2 linked regions of the Psychrobacter arcticus 273-4 genome follow. The protein of the gene in region 1 interacts with the protein of each later gene in a pairwise test. Links are inferred from orthologs where the notes say so. Each region holds a gene or a part of one and is shown on either strand. Other genes may lie near its edges.

What was found. The genes of interacting proteins can lie anywhere in the genome.
Region 2: the proteins of uvrB (region 1) and uvrA interact in binary tests that used the Escherichia coli proteins (3 or more experiments, as listed by UniProt). The link is inferred for Psychrobacter arcticus 273-4 from one-to-one orthologs.

The regions. Positions count from the first base shown.
Region 1 is NC_007204.1:884,946-893,224, reverse strand. The notes cover bases 3,210-6,152. They hold uvrB (excinuclease ABC subunit UvrB), read right to left. Parts: upstream 5,766-6,152; coding sequence 3,654-5,765; downstream 3,210-3,653. Other genes in these bases: PSYC_RS03895 (hypothetical protein), read left to right, coding at 3,210-3,340. In the rest of the region: PSYC_RS03910 (TRAP transporter permease), read right to left, coding at 1-658; PSYC_RS03905 (DUF1850 domain-containing protein), read right to left, coding at 630-1,190; PSYC_RS03900 (TAXI family TRAP transporter solute-binding subunit), read right to left, coding at 1,168-2,202; more of PSYC_RS03895, read left to right, coding at 2,954-3,209; PSYC_RS03885 (acyl-CoA thioesterase), read right to left, coding at 6,173-6,736; PSYC_RS03880 (DUF2177 family protein), read right to left, coding at 6,842-7,252; PSYC_RS03875 (SAM-dependent methyltransferase), read right to left, coding at 7,290-8,279. UniProt on the Escherichia coli protein: The UvrABC repair system catalyzes the recognition and processing of DNA lesions. A damage recognition complex composed of 2 UvrA and 2 UvrB subunits scans DNA for abnormalities.
Region 2 is NC_007204.1:2,082,381-2,089,262, forward strand. Bases 2,966-6,391 are described here. They hold uvrA (excinuclease ABC subunit UvrA), read left to right. Parts: upstream 2,966-3,284; coding sequence 3,285-6,191; downstream 6,192-6,391. Other genes in these bases: PSYC_RS08740 (hypothetical protein), read right to left, coding at 6,352-6,391. Outside these bases: PSYC_RS08720 (TatD family hydrolase), read right to left, coding at 1-36; ssb (single-stranded DNA-binding protein), read right to left, coding at 404-1,045; PSYC_RS08730 (MFS transporter), read right to left, coding at 1,155-2,519; more of PSYC_RS08740, read right to left, coding at 6,392-6,882. UniProt on the Escherichia coli protein: The UvrABC repair system catalyzes the recognition and processing of DNA lesions. UvrA is an ATPase and a DNA-binding protein. A damage recognition complex composed of 2 UvrA and 2 UvrB subunits scans DNA for abnormalities.

The DNA of each region.
Region 1 (8,279 bases):
TCAAAAATAGCTGACCAAAAATATCGCCAAAATCATATGGCCGAGTGAGCAAACGATTTGGCATAAAGTCTAAATGACTTATAAATGGATAGAGCAAAAATATCGACGCCAATATGGGCAATATCCAACCAGTGATGCGTCGACTACCTTCAAGGACACAGATGACCGTAATAATAGAAAATATCACATCGACCGAATTTGCCATACCACCGCGAGAAGTCACAATTTCTTGGTACTCATATATGAGATAGGCCATCCCAGAGAAGGACAGTAAAAACCAAATCCAGTCATACCATGCCACTTTCTTACGGCTGCTTTTTTTACTGGCAGGGAAAATCAAAAAAATCAAAGCAAACCCAACGCCCACATGCACAGAGCGCTGTAGTAGTGAGGGCATTGGATTAAAGGTGATGTATAAGTGAAAAATGGAGTAGAAAATACAGATCGCAGCAATAATATACTTCACTGGACCTTGGGTGATATGACGCGTAATAGATTCTCGATCGTATTTTTCTAATATCGCCTGTGTGACACTAGGATCAACATCATCGTCATCGTCAACATCAGTATCTACATGAAGGTCCGGATGCTTCGACAAATTGGCATCTTCGCTAGACATGGTGGATGCGCTATTGTGATCCGTCACTTGAGAGTTCATGGCACAAGTCCTTATTAAATCTATCCATTATATTATACGCTTTGGGCGTAATCGTTACCTCTGAGTAATCTGGCACCCATTGATGAATCAAAATCCGATAGGCAGCATAATCAATTTCACCTTTAGTTAGCCGGGATACCACCCAGTCCAGATGAGGGAGTCTTTCATTGATTTGATAACCTACATAGCCAGGTTTTTGTACTGAAGCAAGCGCTTCAGTTGATGGGGTGCCCGCACCGAAAGCTTGAAAATAGGTGGTGGTCAGCAGTAACCCATCGCTTTCGCGAAGATACTGCTCCTCCCACCATTGTTTTTCTACAGAATGTATCCATCGCAGTTGGAAGTTGGGTTCGATGAAATAACAGACCACTTTATCAGATTCATCAGTATCCTCAACGCCATCAACTCGCACTTCGATTACAGACTGGCGTGTAGACACGGCCCATAGCGTAAAAAAAACTAGCGCAACAATAAGTGTTGCGCCAGTTAATAACCATAGCCATGAGCGCTTATTTAGCTGCTTGCTCATCATAGTATTTTTTGGCTCCTGGATGAATAGGCGCTACCATACCTTGCTGCGCCGTCTCTAAACTGATATCAGCGGCCGCTTGGTGGGCATTTTTCAAACCTTCTAAATTATCAAATAAAGCTTTGGTCAGTTTATAAACGTCATCCTCAGACATATCAGAACGCACTAATAAGGCGTTCATGACAGCTGTTGTTGGAATAGCAGCATCATTACCATAGGTACCGGCAGGAATCTCAAAAGTCTTAAAGTAAGGTTTGGTCTCAATAATTTTTTTAAGCTTATCTTGATTGATGGTGACCAACTGCAACTTAATGCCTTGCTCTAGCTCTAATAATGAAGAGTTTGGTAAGCCACTACTAAAAAATGCCGCCTCAATTTTGCCAGCTTTCATCGCATCTGCAGCATCAGCAAAGCCTAAATAATCCACCTCGACATCATCATAAGTCAAGCCAAACCCTTCTAGTAATGTCCGAGCATTCACTTCTGTGCCAGATCCTTGATCGCCAACAGCAATACGCTTGCCTTTTAAGTCTTCAATATTTTTGATTCCAGAATCTTGAGTGGCAACCAACTGAATTACGTTAGGATACAATACGGCAATTTGTTGAATATTAGTGATTGGCGCATCAAAGTTATTTTTACCTTCAACCGCATCAGTGACCACATCACTAAGGGCCAATACCATATCAACTTTACCTTGTGTCAACAGATTGACGTTTTCTACTGAGGCGCCTGTCGTTTGAGTCTTTGAGTTGACGCCAAAGGTTTTGGCATAAATCTCTGCCAAAGACGTCCCGATAATATTATAAGGACCTGACGCGCCGCCTGTAGCGATAGTAACAAATTTGGTTTCAAGCTTGTCATTTGCTGTGGCAGCGGTGTCAGTAACAGCGCCATCGGCAGCCGTACTGTCAGTAGCTGCGCTATCAGTAGCCGCTTTGTCTGAACAGGCAACCAGCATCATACTAGCTGCTATCATTGCCGCAAGTAAAGGCGTTTTATAAATGGACTTCATTATTTTCTTCCTTGATAAAATAAAGCAAATGGACTTATAAAAGTATGACTCGAATATGATAGCGCTATCCATATTCGTCATACTAGCAACGTGCTATTTTAGATGGCTTTTTAATCACTCTGTTGTAACGAGCTCGCCATAAAAAATAGTCTATCTAATTAAAACATGAGAAGCTTTATATTGCTATATTGTTTTTCTCGCTAGCCCTTATCCTGACTATAAATCGAGATTTATTCAGAATTGAGAACTACTATTTACTAAATACCACCTTCTTGTTTCGCTAAGCGATACTAAGTTTCATATTGTAAGTTATTTAAACAAACTTTAACCGCCTTGTAAACCTTTATATCTATAAGGACATACCCCTACTGGAATATTTACAACTCTTTTCACCATGACATAATTTGATATAAGAACAGTTGTTAAGAGATATTCTAATAGCACGTTCATATTTCCTTTGTCATCAATATTGAGTTCTAGTAAGATGACTTTTTAACTGTCTTGATGTATATAGTTGAAATACTTTAAAGTCGCTACAGTATTGCTGGTGTAAATTTTTTGCAGCCTCTGTCTGCGTAGGCACAGCAAGCAAGAAAAATTTGCACCAGCAATACGTGTTGTATCGATATTACTTTGCACCGACTATATAGATAGCAAAAAGTAGATTGTAGATTTTGGCACCTCTGCTCAGCACGATATAAAATTTTAAATATGTCTCCTCATAACACCGATCAACCTGAAAGGAAATCTGATGAAGAAATTATTTGCATCAACAGCATTACTAGCAACATTTGCGTTAGCGGGCTGTGCCACAACGGGCGGCAATACCAATGCAGGAACAGCAATGGGTACTGCAAACGAGATCGGTATGAACGTTTTTAAAGCGGCTATCGACAATCAATGTCGCAGTCAGATCGAACAGCAAAACGCGTGGCGTATTGCCAGTGTTGCTATGACTGAAGCGCAAGAAGAAGCGGTAAAAGGCAGGGTTTGCGGCTGCGTCAGCGAACAAGCACCACAGCAAGTCACTTTTATTGAATTGGGCAATGCAGCCATAGACCCACAATATCGCGTGCAATTGGTGGCTAGAGTCGTCGCGAAATCATTGCAGAGTTGTTATTCGAGTATCGTTAAATAAGCAGTTTATTAGGGCGTATTGAACATTTATAATTTCAACCATAGATAAGCACAAGCGAGTGCCAGTCCATATATAGTTGAAATACTTTAAAGTGGCTACCGTATTGCTGGTGTAAATTTTTTGCAGCCTCTGTCTGCGTAGGCACAGCAAGCAAGAAAAATTTGCACCAGTAGTACGTGTTGTATCGATATTACTTTTCACCGACTATGGTTGTTGGTGGACTTAAAGATGACTGCTTCGCTATTTTTTTTACCATCAATTTATCCACAATGTTCAACACGCCCTACTTTTTTTACATTCTAAACTTTACTTTCTAAATCAAATGCGCCTTTAACTCAAGCACCTTATCACGTGTTTTTGCCGCATCTTCAAACTTCAAGTCACGCGACATCTGCTTCATGAGCTTCTCAAGGCGATTAATTTCTTTGGCGAGCAAATCAGGACTGCGTAAGATACTGATATCAACATCAGGTAGATTGCTTTTGACCGGAATCGCTTGATTATCATTGGCATCAAGGTCATCGCCCGTATCGATTTTATCCGTGATACTACGGCGAGCACCTGTTGGCGTAATGTTATGCTCAAGGTTAAATGCCACTTGTTTTTCGCGGCGACGATCCGTCTCATCAATCGCTTTTTGCATACTATTGGTAATACGATCGGCATAAAGAATCGCTTTACCATTAATATGACGGGCAGCACGACCAATAGTCTGAATCAAGGCACGCTCAGAGCGCAAAAAGCCCTCTTTATCTGCATCAAATATCGCGACCAATGACACCTCAGGCATATCAAGACCTTCACGTAGCAAGTTAATGCCGACCAGCACATCATGTACACCAGTACGCAATTCATGAATAATCTGCATGCGCTCAAGGGTATCAATATCCGAATGTAAATAGGCGACTTTGACATCATATTCTTTCAGATAACTGGTCAAATCCTCTGACATTCGCTTAGTCAAAGTCGTAATCAGTACGCGCTCATCTTTTTCACGGCGTTTGGTAATCTCAGACAACACATCATCGACTTGCGTCAATACGGGACGAATCTCAATCTCAGGGTCAATCAAACCAGTCGGACGCACCACTTGCTCGACCACTTGCTCGCTATGCTCAAGCTCATACAACGCAGGCGTAGCGCTGACATAAATGGTCTTGGGCTTAATACGCTCCCACTCTTCAAACTTCATCGGACGGTTATTCATCGCACTCGGTAGACGAAAGCCGTAATTGACGAGATTTTCTTTACGTGATCTATCGCCTTTATACATCGCGCCAATTTGCGATACCGTCACGTGCGATTCATCAATGAATAGCAGCGCATCTTCTGGAATGTAATCAAACAACGTCGGCGGCGCTTCACCTGACGGGCGACCAGACAGATGCTGTGAGTAGTTCTCAATACCGTTACAGTAGCCGAGCTGCTGAATCATCTCAAGGTCATACTGGGTACGCTCTTTGAGACGTTGTGCTTCAATCAGTTTATTATTTTCACGAAAATACTCTAACCGCGGCTCAAGCTCGGCGCGGATGGTATGACTGGCAGCTTCCAGTTTATTACGCGGTGTCACATAATGTGATTTTGGATAGATGGTAATGCGCGGTACAGTACGCACCGTTTTGCCCGTTAAAGGGTCAAACCAAGTAATTTTTTCCACTTCGTTATCAAACAAATGTACACGCACAGCCAGCTGCTCGGACTCAGCAGGATAGATATCTAGTAGCTCACCGCGCAGACGATAAGTACCACGCCCAAAGTCCAGCTCGTTACGCGTATATTGCATCTCAACCAGACGCTTAATCGTCGCGGTGCGGTCTATTTTGTCACCGACGACGACGTGGAGCAGCATTTTCAGATAACTTTCTGGATCACCCAAACCATAAATGCATGATACCGATGCGACGATAATTGCATCACGACGCTCAAGTAGTGCACGTGTGGCTGACAGACGCATCTGGTCAATATGATCATTAATGGCGCTGTCTTTTTCGATAAAGGTATCGCTCGCTGCGACATATGCTTCCGGCTGATAATAGTCATAATAACTAACGAAATATTCAACTGCATTATTAGGGAAAAACGATTTAAATTCACCATATAACTGGGCGGCAAGCGTCTTATTATGCGCCATGATAATGGTTGGGCGTTGAGTCTCAGAGATGACCTTTGCCATGGTATACGTCTTACCAGAACCCGTCACGCCCAGTAATAACTGCTCATCCATACCAGAATTGATACCGTTAACCAGCTTTTTGATCGCTTGCGGCTGATCCCCCGCAGGCTCAAATTCGGTAACCATCTCAAAGGCACGACTTGATATTTGCGTACCAGACGCATTAACACCACTAATTTCAGCTTCGCCTTGTAGCTGAGTGGCCAATTGGTTTAACTGACGCGATGAGCGCGGTTCAGGCATTCGCATAATGGCTGTCTTCCTGATTTTTTATAAGAGGTTAGGTTTATAACAATATGGGGTTAAACCTTTATTTTTAAAGGTCATTTATTGCGCTAAACGCCCACAAATGGATGCAAAAACACTCAATAAACAGCATAAAAACTCAGGTATAGTTCAATGACAATTAATCAAGGAAAGAGTTATGAAAGGTCACTGTCTGTGCGGTTAGGTGTTGTCTGAAGCATTAAACGGGTTTTGAGCGCGAGAGCGACCAACGCCACTCGTATCAGCGTGCGGCGTTGGCTCATGTGTTTGAGTCGGTTTTGACGGTTTTATATAATCGAGTTACTCTAGAGTAGATACAACGCTGCTCGAATGAATATCTCTTAAAATGACTCGATCATCGCTCTTTCAAAATAGTTTTTTTAAACCGCTTAACTTTGTGTTTTTGTAGCGGTGACTCTTGCATTCCCTTGTTTATCTGCCAGCTTGGCGATATCACAGTTGATGCGCTGCGATCCTTCCATACGCCTCTTTTTACGCTCCAAGCCTGCGTCAAATCGGCATTGCTGCATGGCATCTGTAATCTCAAGCTCAGGTGCCGGTGTTGGCTTACCTTTATCATCAATCGCGACCATCGTAAAATAGCAGCTGTTGGTATGGCGAACTTTACGCGCACGGACGTCCTCTGCCTCAACCCGAATACCAACCTCCATTGAGGTTTTGCCAACATAATTAATACTAGCTGCAAACGTCACCAACTCGCCAACATAAATAGGCTCACGAAACATCACTTGATCGACCGACAGTGTCACCACATAACTACCGCTATATCGACTGGCACAAGCATAAGCAACTTGGTCCAGCATCTTGAGCAAATCTCCACCATGGACGTTACCAATAAAATTGGCCATATCAGGTGTCATCAGCACTGACATATATAGCTCATGGTTTAACGGGACTCTTTTAGCAGTAGAGCTGGTGTTATATTGCGACATAATATTCCTTAACGGGGGGGGGAGGTGAAAACCTATTATTAAGTGTTATTTATACAGCAGCAATTGCGACAGCGCAAATATAGTCTATTCACGTTAAGTAATAGACTATATTTGCCAATGAAAACGATAAGCAAGCCAAGCCACGATAGTACTCACGGAACCCGTTAAGATACCGCCCCAAGCAAAATCAACCAAAGCGGTTTCCAGAGTAAAGCCTTGGTATAATGCTAAGCTGGTAAAATCATAAGTGCCGTAAGCCATCAGCCCTATTAAAGCACCCAGTAAGAAAATATGGTGAAGTGGCGCATTTGATCTAATTTGTGGATAGAGAATAATAATGCACAGTACCAGCAGATAAAACAGATAAAACACACCAGCGGCAATGATATTTGGCTCATCGGCAAGCAAATGTCCAATACGCTTTTCATAAAATAGACCCGTCATAGTCTTAAGCCAAATGGCATCAATACCCAAAAATATAACAAGGGAGGCAAGATAGATATAAATATAACCCATAGTAATATCCTTTTATAATAAGGACTAAAAATTTAGCCTATGAATGCCATGCATCAATATTGTTTGGCTTTACTGCGGTGACTTGCACTACTCCAATCGTACGCTCCAAAAACCCCCCTTCGCAGTAACAGAAGTAAAACTCCCATAAGCGAATAAACGCCTCATCATAACCGAGTGCTTTTACCTCTTCACGCTGCGACATAAATGCTCGGCGCCAATCTCGCAGCGTAAAAGCGTAGTCAAAACCATAATCATGCAACTGCTTGATGACCATATCAGTCTGTTCGGTAAATTGCGTATTTAGCTCTTGATTGGACAGCAAACATCCACCGGGGAAAATATGCGTCTGAATAAAATCAACAGATTTTATATAGGTCTGATAATTTTGATCATTAAAGGTAATGGCTTGAAGCACCATTAAGCCGGTTGGCTTCAGCAGGCTATTACATTTGGCAAAAAACGTCGGCAAATACTCGTGTCCGACCGCCTCAATCATCTCAATACTGACCAATTTGTCATACTGTCCTGCCAGCGTGCGATAGTCTTGCTTCAGCAGGGTTATTTTATCCGACAGTCCGGCCAATTCGACACGGCGCTGAGCCTCTTCGTATTGTGCGTCTGAGATAGTCGTCGTTGTTATTTGACAACCATAATGCTGTGCCGCATAAATGGCAAAACCGCCCCAACCAGTCCCGATTTCTATCACATGATCTTCAGCCGTGAGTTGTAGACGCTCACAAATCAATGCCAGTTTGTGCTGCTGCGCCTCCGCTAAGCTCGTCTCTGGATTTTTATATACCGCCGACGAATACATCATCGTATCATCTAAAAAACACTGGTACATGGCATTACCCAAGTCGTAATGCGCTAAAATATTGGACTTTGAACCCGATTTGTCATTGCTGCGCAGCTTATGATTTGCCCGCTCAAACGTTTTACTAATACCTGCAAAACGGCTTTCTAATTGATTAAGCACTGCCAAATTACGCGCCGCCAGTCGAATCAAACCCGTCAAATCATCCGTATC
Region 2 (6,882 bases), 1.2 Mb from region 1 along the record:
TACGACATGGATACCTGATGCGCCAGTCGCCGTCATCAATAAACTCCAAAATTCATCATTGGTATGATAAGTATGCTTTTTCAAATGATATAGTTGAAATACTTTAAAGTCGCTACAGTATTGCTGGTGTAAATTTTTTGCAGCCTCTGTCTGCGTAGGCACAGCAAGCAAGAAAAATTTGCACCAGTAGTACGTGTTGTATCGATATTACTTTTCACCAACTATAATACATTCTTTGCACAAGAAAGGCTGCAAGACATCCCTCCTAACAGCGCTGTATCGGTTTCAGAGTGATTCGAATATATTGATGACTCTTTATACTTTCATTATCTGTATGTACTAAAAAGCCTTGCGTTAGCAAGACTCTAAGGTTATTTCTTTACAGATAACGCTAAGGTATATCCTAGAAAGGAATGTCATCGTCTACAGGACCATCTAGCATGGCAGTCGGTTTCGACTGTGCCGGTGCTTGAGTTGGCTGATCGAACGGTTTTTGCTGCGCAGGCGCTTTTTGATTATTAAAGATGTTTTGATGGCCACCTTGAGCTGCACCGCCACCTTGGTTATAACCACCTTGATGAGCTGGCTGATTGCCTCCTTGCTGACCATAGTCGTTCTGGCCACCTTGGTTACTAAATCCGCCACCCTGATTGCCATAGCCACCTTGTTGGTTATTGCTAGCAAAGCCACTGCCATCGCCACTACCACCTGTCGCACCATCTAGCATCTGCATTTGTTCAGCACGAATTTCAGTAATATAACGGTCTTGTCCATTGGGATCTTGATATTTACGGGTGCGCAAGCTGCCTTCAATATAGACTTTACTGCCTTTACGAAGATACTGCGCGGCGATTTCACCCAAGCGATTGAACAATGAAATACGATGCCATTCTGTTGCTTCTCTTTTTTCACCGCTTTGCTTGTCTGTCCACTGCTCTGATGTCGCAACCGAGATATTGGTCACGCTACCGCCGTTATTGAATTGACGTGCCTCAGGGTCTGCACCGAGGTTACCGATGATGATAACTTTATTAACACCGCGCATGATATCGTCCTTTTATTTATGAATAATTTTATTACAATCTTTAAATCGAATCTTTAATATAAAGCATTAATCTTAGCAGTAATATACTTTTACTTTAACCATTTTTCTGTTAAATATCTAGAGGGCTTTGCGCCAAATGCGACAGCTCCTGTCGCGAAGTATCTGTAAGCTGTGTCTTGTCCAATTTTAAATAAGCCACTTGTTCTTTTGCCATGACGACAAGCTCATCAACACCATCTACTGCCAGCATTTGCCGTGACCAGTCCTGAATATCGATATTCTTAGGTATCGTCACAGTCGTGCTCGATAAATATGGTGGATCGGCAATAGGAATAATCAGCAATAAAGAGGCCGCCATTATAATTGCCAAGATGCCCCATGCCAACAAATTAGGCTGACTTAATAATAGTCCGCCCATCGCACCACCAACAAAAGCACCAAAGAACTGACTGGATGAATTCAGCCCCATCGCAGTGGCTTTATTGGCGACTGGCGCGCGCTTAGATATCCATGAAGGAATGGTTGCTTCAAGTAAATTAAAGCCCATAAAGTAGAGCAACAAGCCTAATATAATACCGACGCCAACCTGACCACCGAGCGCCAATAACGCTAAGGCAACCGTCATCAGTGCAATCGCGCCCAAAAATACTTGGCGCATTTTACGTTTCTTTTCGGCGATAATAATAAAAGGTATCGCGACAGCAAAACCGATGAACAGTAAAGGCAAATAAACCAACCCTTGCTGACGTACCGACAATCCTAGTACTTCATTGAGCTGATGCGGCAAAATAACAAATATCGCCGTCATGGTTAAATGCAGGGCAAAAATACCAATATGCAATCGGTTTAAATCACCGATTTTTAAGACTGTCGCTAACTGTTGACCAATCGATTTATTGTCTAAGTTATGCTTAAGTACCCGTAGTGGTGTCGGCACGAACAGTAGTAATAACATCGCCAAAACAGCAAAGCCTGCGGTCAACCAAAACAGCCCAGAAATACCAAGTGAGCCGACTAATAAGGGACCAAAGGCAAACGCGAGCATGATGGAGGTCGCAATGGTCAAACCCATCGTCGCCATCGCTTTGGTGCGCATCTCTTCACGAGTCACATCCGCTAGTAGCGCCATCAAGACCGCAGAGACCGCACCACTACCTGCCAGCGCACGACCAATAATGACCTCGTAAATATCCGTCGCATTGGCGGCGATAATACCACCAAGCGCAAATAATATCAGACCTAAAAATATAATCGGTTTACGTGGAAACTTATCAGCGGCAAGGCTCATCGGGATCTGAAATATCGCCTGCCCTAGCCCATAAATACCGACTGCCAAACCGATCAGAAACGGCGTCGCATGTGCATAATTATCACCATACACAGAAAATACTGGCACAATCATAAACAAACCAATCATCCGCAAGGCAAAAATACCACCGACCCCGAGGATTGCCCGTTTTTCTACGCTATTCATACTTGCCTCACTGGTTCATCATTGCTGGTTTATCACTGCTGCAGCTCTGCTTGTATTATTACGACTGTATCAAGGCTTTAGCCTACAAATTAAGCTCACTAGTATAAGACATTCGCCGTTTGCTTGCCGAGACTTTTGCCTTCCTACTCCAGCATCATAGCGGACACTGACTTAAGCCATTAATTTTACGCGATAATTTTGTTACCAAGTGCATCTCATAGGTCATTACACCTTGAATAATGTGGCTATCATGACAATAAAGTAAGACGTTGAGAACATGGTTATCTGAGTTATCTGAACATGGTTATCTAAAAAAATTTTATGATAAATCTTTTTGTAAAACGACGTTGTTCGGCTAAATTTATAACAAACCACTCATATTAGTTAACCTTTATTTAGATTACCTTTATCCATTTCAACTATTAAAGGCATGATCTAAGATAGACAACCATTACTATGGCTTTGTGAAAAATGCACATTTTTTATAAAGCCATAGTAATTTGAATATAGTAAGCCCAGTATAAAAACGATACAGCGGGACTGGAATGAATTTTTTGCAGCCTCTGTCTGCGCAGGCACAGCACGCCAGAAAAATTTATACCAGTGCCGCGTCAAAACATGATGTATCTACTTTATTTGGAATCGACTATAGCATTTTTAAAATTATCCACGCTTTCGATGAATCATTTGACTCATATTGATTGACCCTTTTAAATTTTACATACCTTTTAAAATACCATTTAGCAAATAGGAAACCCTCAACCGATGGCACACGAGTATATTAAGGTTCGCGGCGCACGCACTCATAATCTAAAAAATATCGATTTAGACATTCCACGAGATAAATTCGTGGTCATTACTGGTTTATCAGGTTCTGGTAAATCGTCATTGGCATTCGATACCCTTTATGCTGAAGGCCAACGTCGTTATGTCGAGAGCTTATCGGCGTATGCGCGTCAGTTCCTCTCGCAGATGGAGAAGCCGGACGTCGATAGTATCGAGGGCTTATCACCAGCGATTGCTATCGAGCAAAAATCGACCAACCATAACCCACGCTCAACGGTCGGTACGATTACCGAGATTTATGACTACTTGCGCCTGCTCTATGCGCGTATCGGCACGCCTTATTGCCCAGAGCATGGCGAGCCAATGGTCGCACAGTCGGTGACTGAAATGGTCGATCAAGTCATGGCGTTGCCCGATGATACGAAGATTATGATTCTTGCGCCCGTGATTCGTGAACGTAAAGGCGAGCATACCGTCTTACTTGAGCAGTTGATTGGTCAAGGCTTTGTACGCGTGCGCGTCGATGGTGATGTCTACGATACCGACGAGCTACCGACACTCGATAAGAAGAAAAAACATACCATTGAAGTCGTGGTTGATCGCTTTAAAGTCCGTGATGACTTGGGTAATCGTGTCGCTGAAAGCTTGGAGACAGCACTGCGCTTGGGTCAAGGGCTGGTCACGCTACATTTTATGGATGGCAACCCAAAAGAAGGCGGTGATGAAAACCAAGTGATGTCAGCCAAGCACTCTTGTCCTGTTTGTGATCGCGCAGTGTCTGAGCTTGAGCCGCGCATGTTCAGTTTTAACAACCCGTACGGTGCTTGCCCAAGTTGTGATGGTCTCGGTAAACGTCAGTATTTTTCTGCTGAAAAGCTGATCACCCATCATGAAAAATCGCTCAATCAAGGTGCGATTAATGGTTGGGATAAGCGTCATGCCTATTACTTTGGTCTGCTCTCTACCGTCTGCAATCATTTTAAAATCGATATGGATGCACCGTGGCAAGAGCTGCCAAAAGCGCAGCAAGATATCATCATGCAGGGTTCTGGTAAAGAAAAGCTCACCTTTAACTTTACTGATGAGCGCGGTCGAAAAACCAATACAACCGTACCATTTGAAGGTGTACTGCCTTATTTAGAGCGCCGTTATGCCAAAACCCAAAGCAACCTAGTCCGTGACGAGTTAGCTAAATACTTGGCTGATACTACTTGTAACGTCTGCGATGGTGCACGTTTGAATGAGATCTCACGCAATGTCCGCGTTGACGATCAAACGATTGCTGAAATTGTCAAACTATCTATCGGTGATGCCGCTGAATATTATAAAACAATAAAAATTGGTGGTCATAAAGGCGAAGTTGCAGAAAAAATCTTTAAAGAGATTAATGAGCGTCTAAACTTCCTCGTCAGTGTCGGACTTGATTACCTGTCGCTTGCGCGCTCTGCTGAAACGCTATCAGGCGGTGAAGCGCAACGTATTCGTCTTGCCAGCCAAATTGGTGCAGGTCTGATGGGTGTGATGTATGTACTCGATGAGCCATCCATCGGTCTACATCAGCGCGATAATGATCGCTTGCTAAAAACCTTAACGCGCTTGCGTGATTTGGGTAATACCGTACTGGTCGTTGAGCACGATGAAGATGCCATTCGCCAAGCGGATCATGTCATCGATATCGGTGTCGGCGCCGGCATACATGGCGGTCACATTATTGCCCAAGGCACAGTCGATGACATCATGGCGAATAAAGAATCGCTGACTGGACAATATATGTCTGGTAAGAGGAAAATCGAGATTCCAGCCATTCGTCATAAAGCCAAAACTATCGATATGGAAGTCAAAGGTAAAGCTAAGCCCAAACAAGTTCCGATGACTATTGAGCTCAAAGGCGCATCAGGCAACAACTTACACGACGTTGACTTGACCTTGCCAATAGGCATAATGACTTGTATTACTGGGGTATCGGGTTCAGGTAAATCAACCTTGATTAACCGTACCTTAATGCCATTGGCAGCGACGCAGTTAAATAATGCCTCAACGCTCATCGCGGATAAGCATGACAGCATCAGCGGTCTTGAGCATTTGGACAAAATGGTCGATATCGATCAAAGCCCCATTGGTCGTACGCCGCGCTCAAATCCAGCGACGTATACTGGCGTGTTTACGCCTGTTCGTGAAATGTTTGCACAAACGCAAGAAGCGCGTGCTCGTGGTTATAAAGCTGGTCGCTTTAGCTTCAACGTCAAAGGCGGACGCTGCGAGATGTGTCAAGGTGATGGTCTTATCAAGGTCGAGATGCACTTTTTGCCCGACATGTATGTGCCGTGTGATACTTGTGAAGGCAAGCGCTATAATCGCGAGACTTTAGAGATTCACTATAAAGGTAAAAACATCGCCGACGTCCTAGATATGACCGTTGAAGATGCCACTGAGTTTTTCTCTGCCATTCCAGCGATTTACCGTCGTTTGCAAGCATTAATGGATGTCGGTTTAAGCTATATCCGCTTGGGTCAGTCTGCACCGACGTTATCAGGTGGTGAAGCGCAGCGGGTTAAATTAGCACGTGAGCTGGCGAAGCGTGATACCGGACAGACGCTGTATATCTTGGATGAGCCAACTACTGGTTTGCATTTCCATGATATCGATAAGCTACTCCATATCCTGCATGCGCTACGCGATAAAGGGAATACCATCGTGGTCATTGAGCACAATCTTGACGTAATTAAAACTGCGGATTGGGTGATTGATTTGGGTCCTGAAGGTGGTAAAGGTGGTGGACTGATTATCGCGGAAGGTACGCCTGAGGAAGTGGCAGAAGTCAAAGGCTCGTATACTGGTGAGTTCTTGAAGCCGATGCTTAAGCAAGCGATGAAAGAAGTGAGCTAATAAAAATTAGTGAATTGTTGATGAAAGGCTACTCTTTAGGGAGTGGCCTTTTTTTTGTTTGCGAGAAGGAATAAAGAAAATCACTGCTTTGCCCCGACGCAAGAAAAAATCTATGACTTTCTGAAGACAAATGGGATGTAGCCATTCCCGATTTTCGCTACTACCTGCCTTTAAATTGCCTACTCACTATGACATTAACACTTGTCATGCTTGAGTCTTCAAATATAGCTGAATCTTGAGTAAGCTTCATAGTTGTAGTGCAAAAAATAGCGTAACTATCCCCTATAGTTTCGGTTACTTTAAGTGTTTGTTCTAAGCTAAGAGAACTACTAGCACTCATTACACAAATTATATCTTTAATATCAGTCGGATGAATTCCAACTTTACTTAATCCTTCTAAATAATCACTCTTGAAATTATTCTTATTTTTGTCGCTTGCATACATATTAGGAAGTATATTTAGTAATCTGTTACTACTAAATACTTGTTTCCAATCATTAAAGTCATACCCTATCATAGAGTCATCCTGCCTATAAACGGTACAAACTGTCGTTATGACTGAATCTACAAAGGAATAATAAAAATTATAGCTCTCACTGTGCATGTCGTTTAAAAAATCATTTTTGGCTTGTGATGTCATAAAAGGTACAGAAAAAGTAGGAATAAGTGACAATGTATTAATCTTACTTTT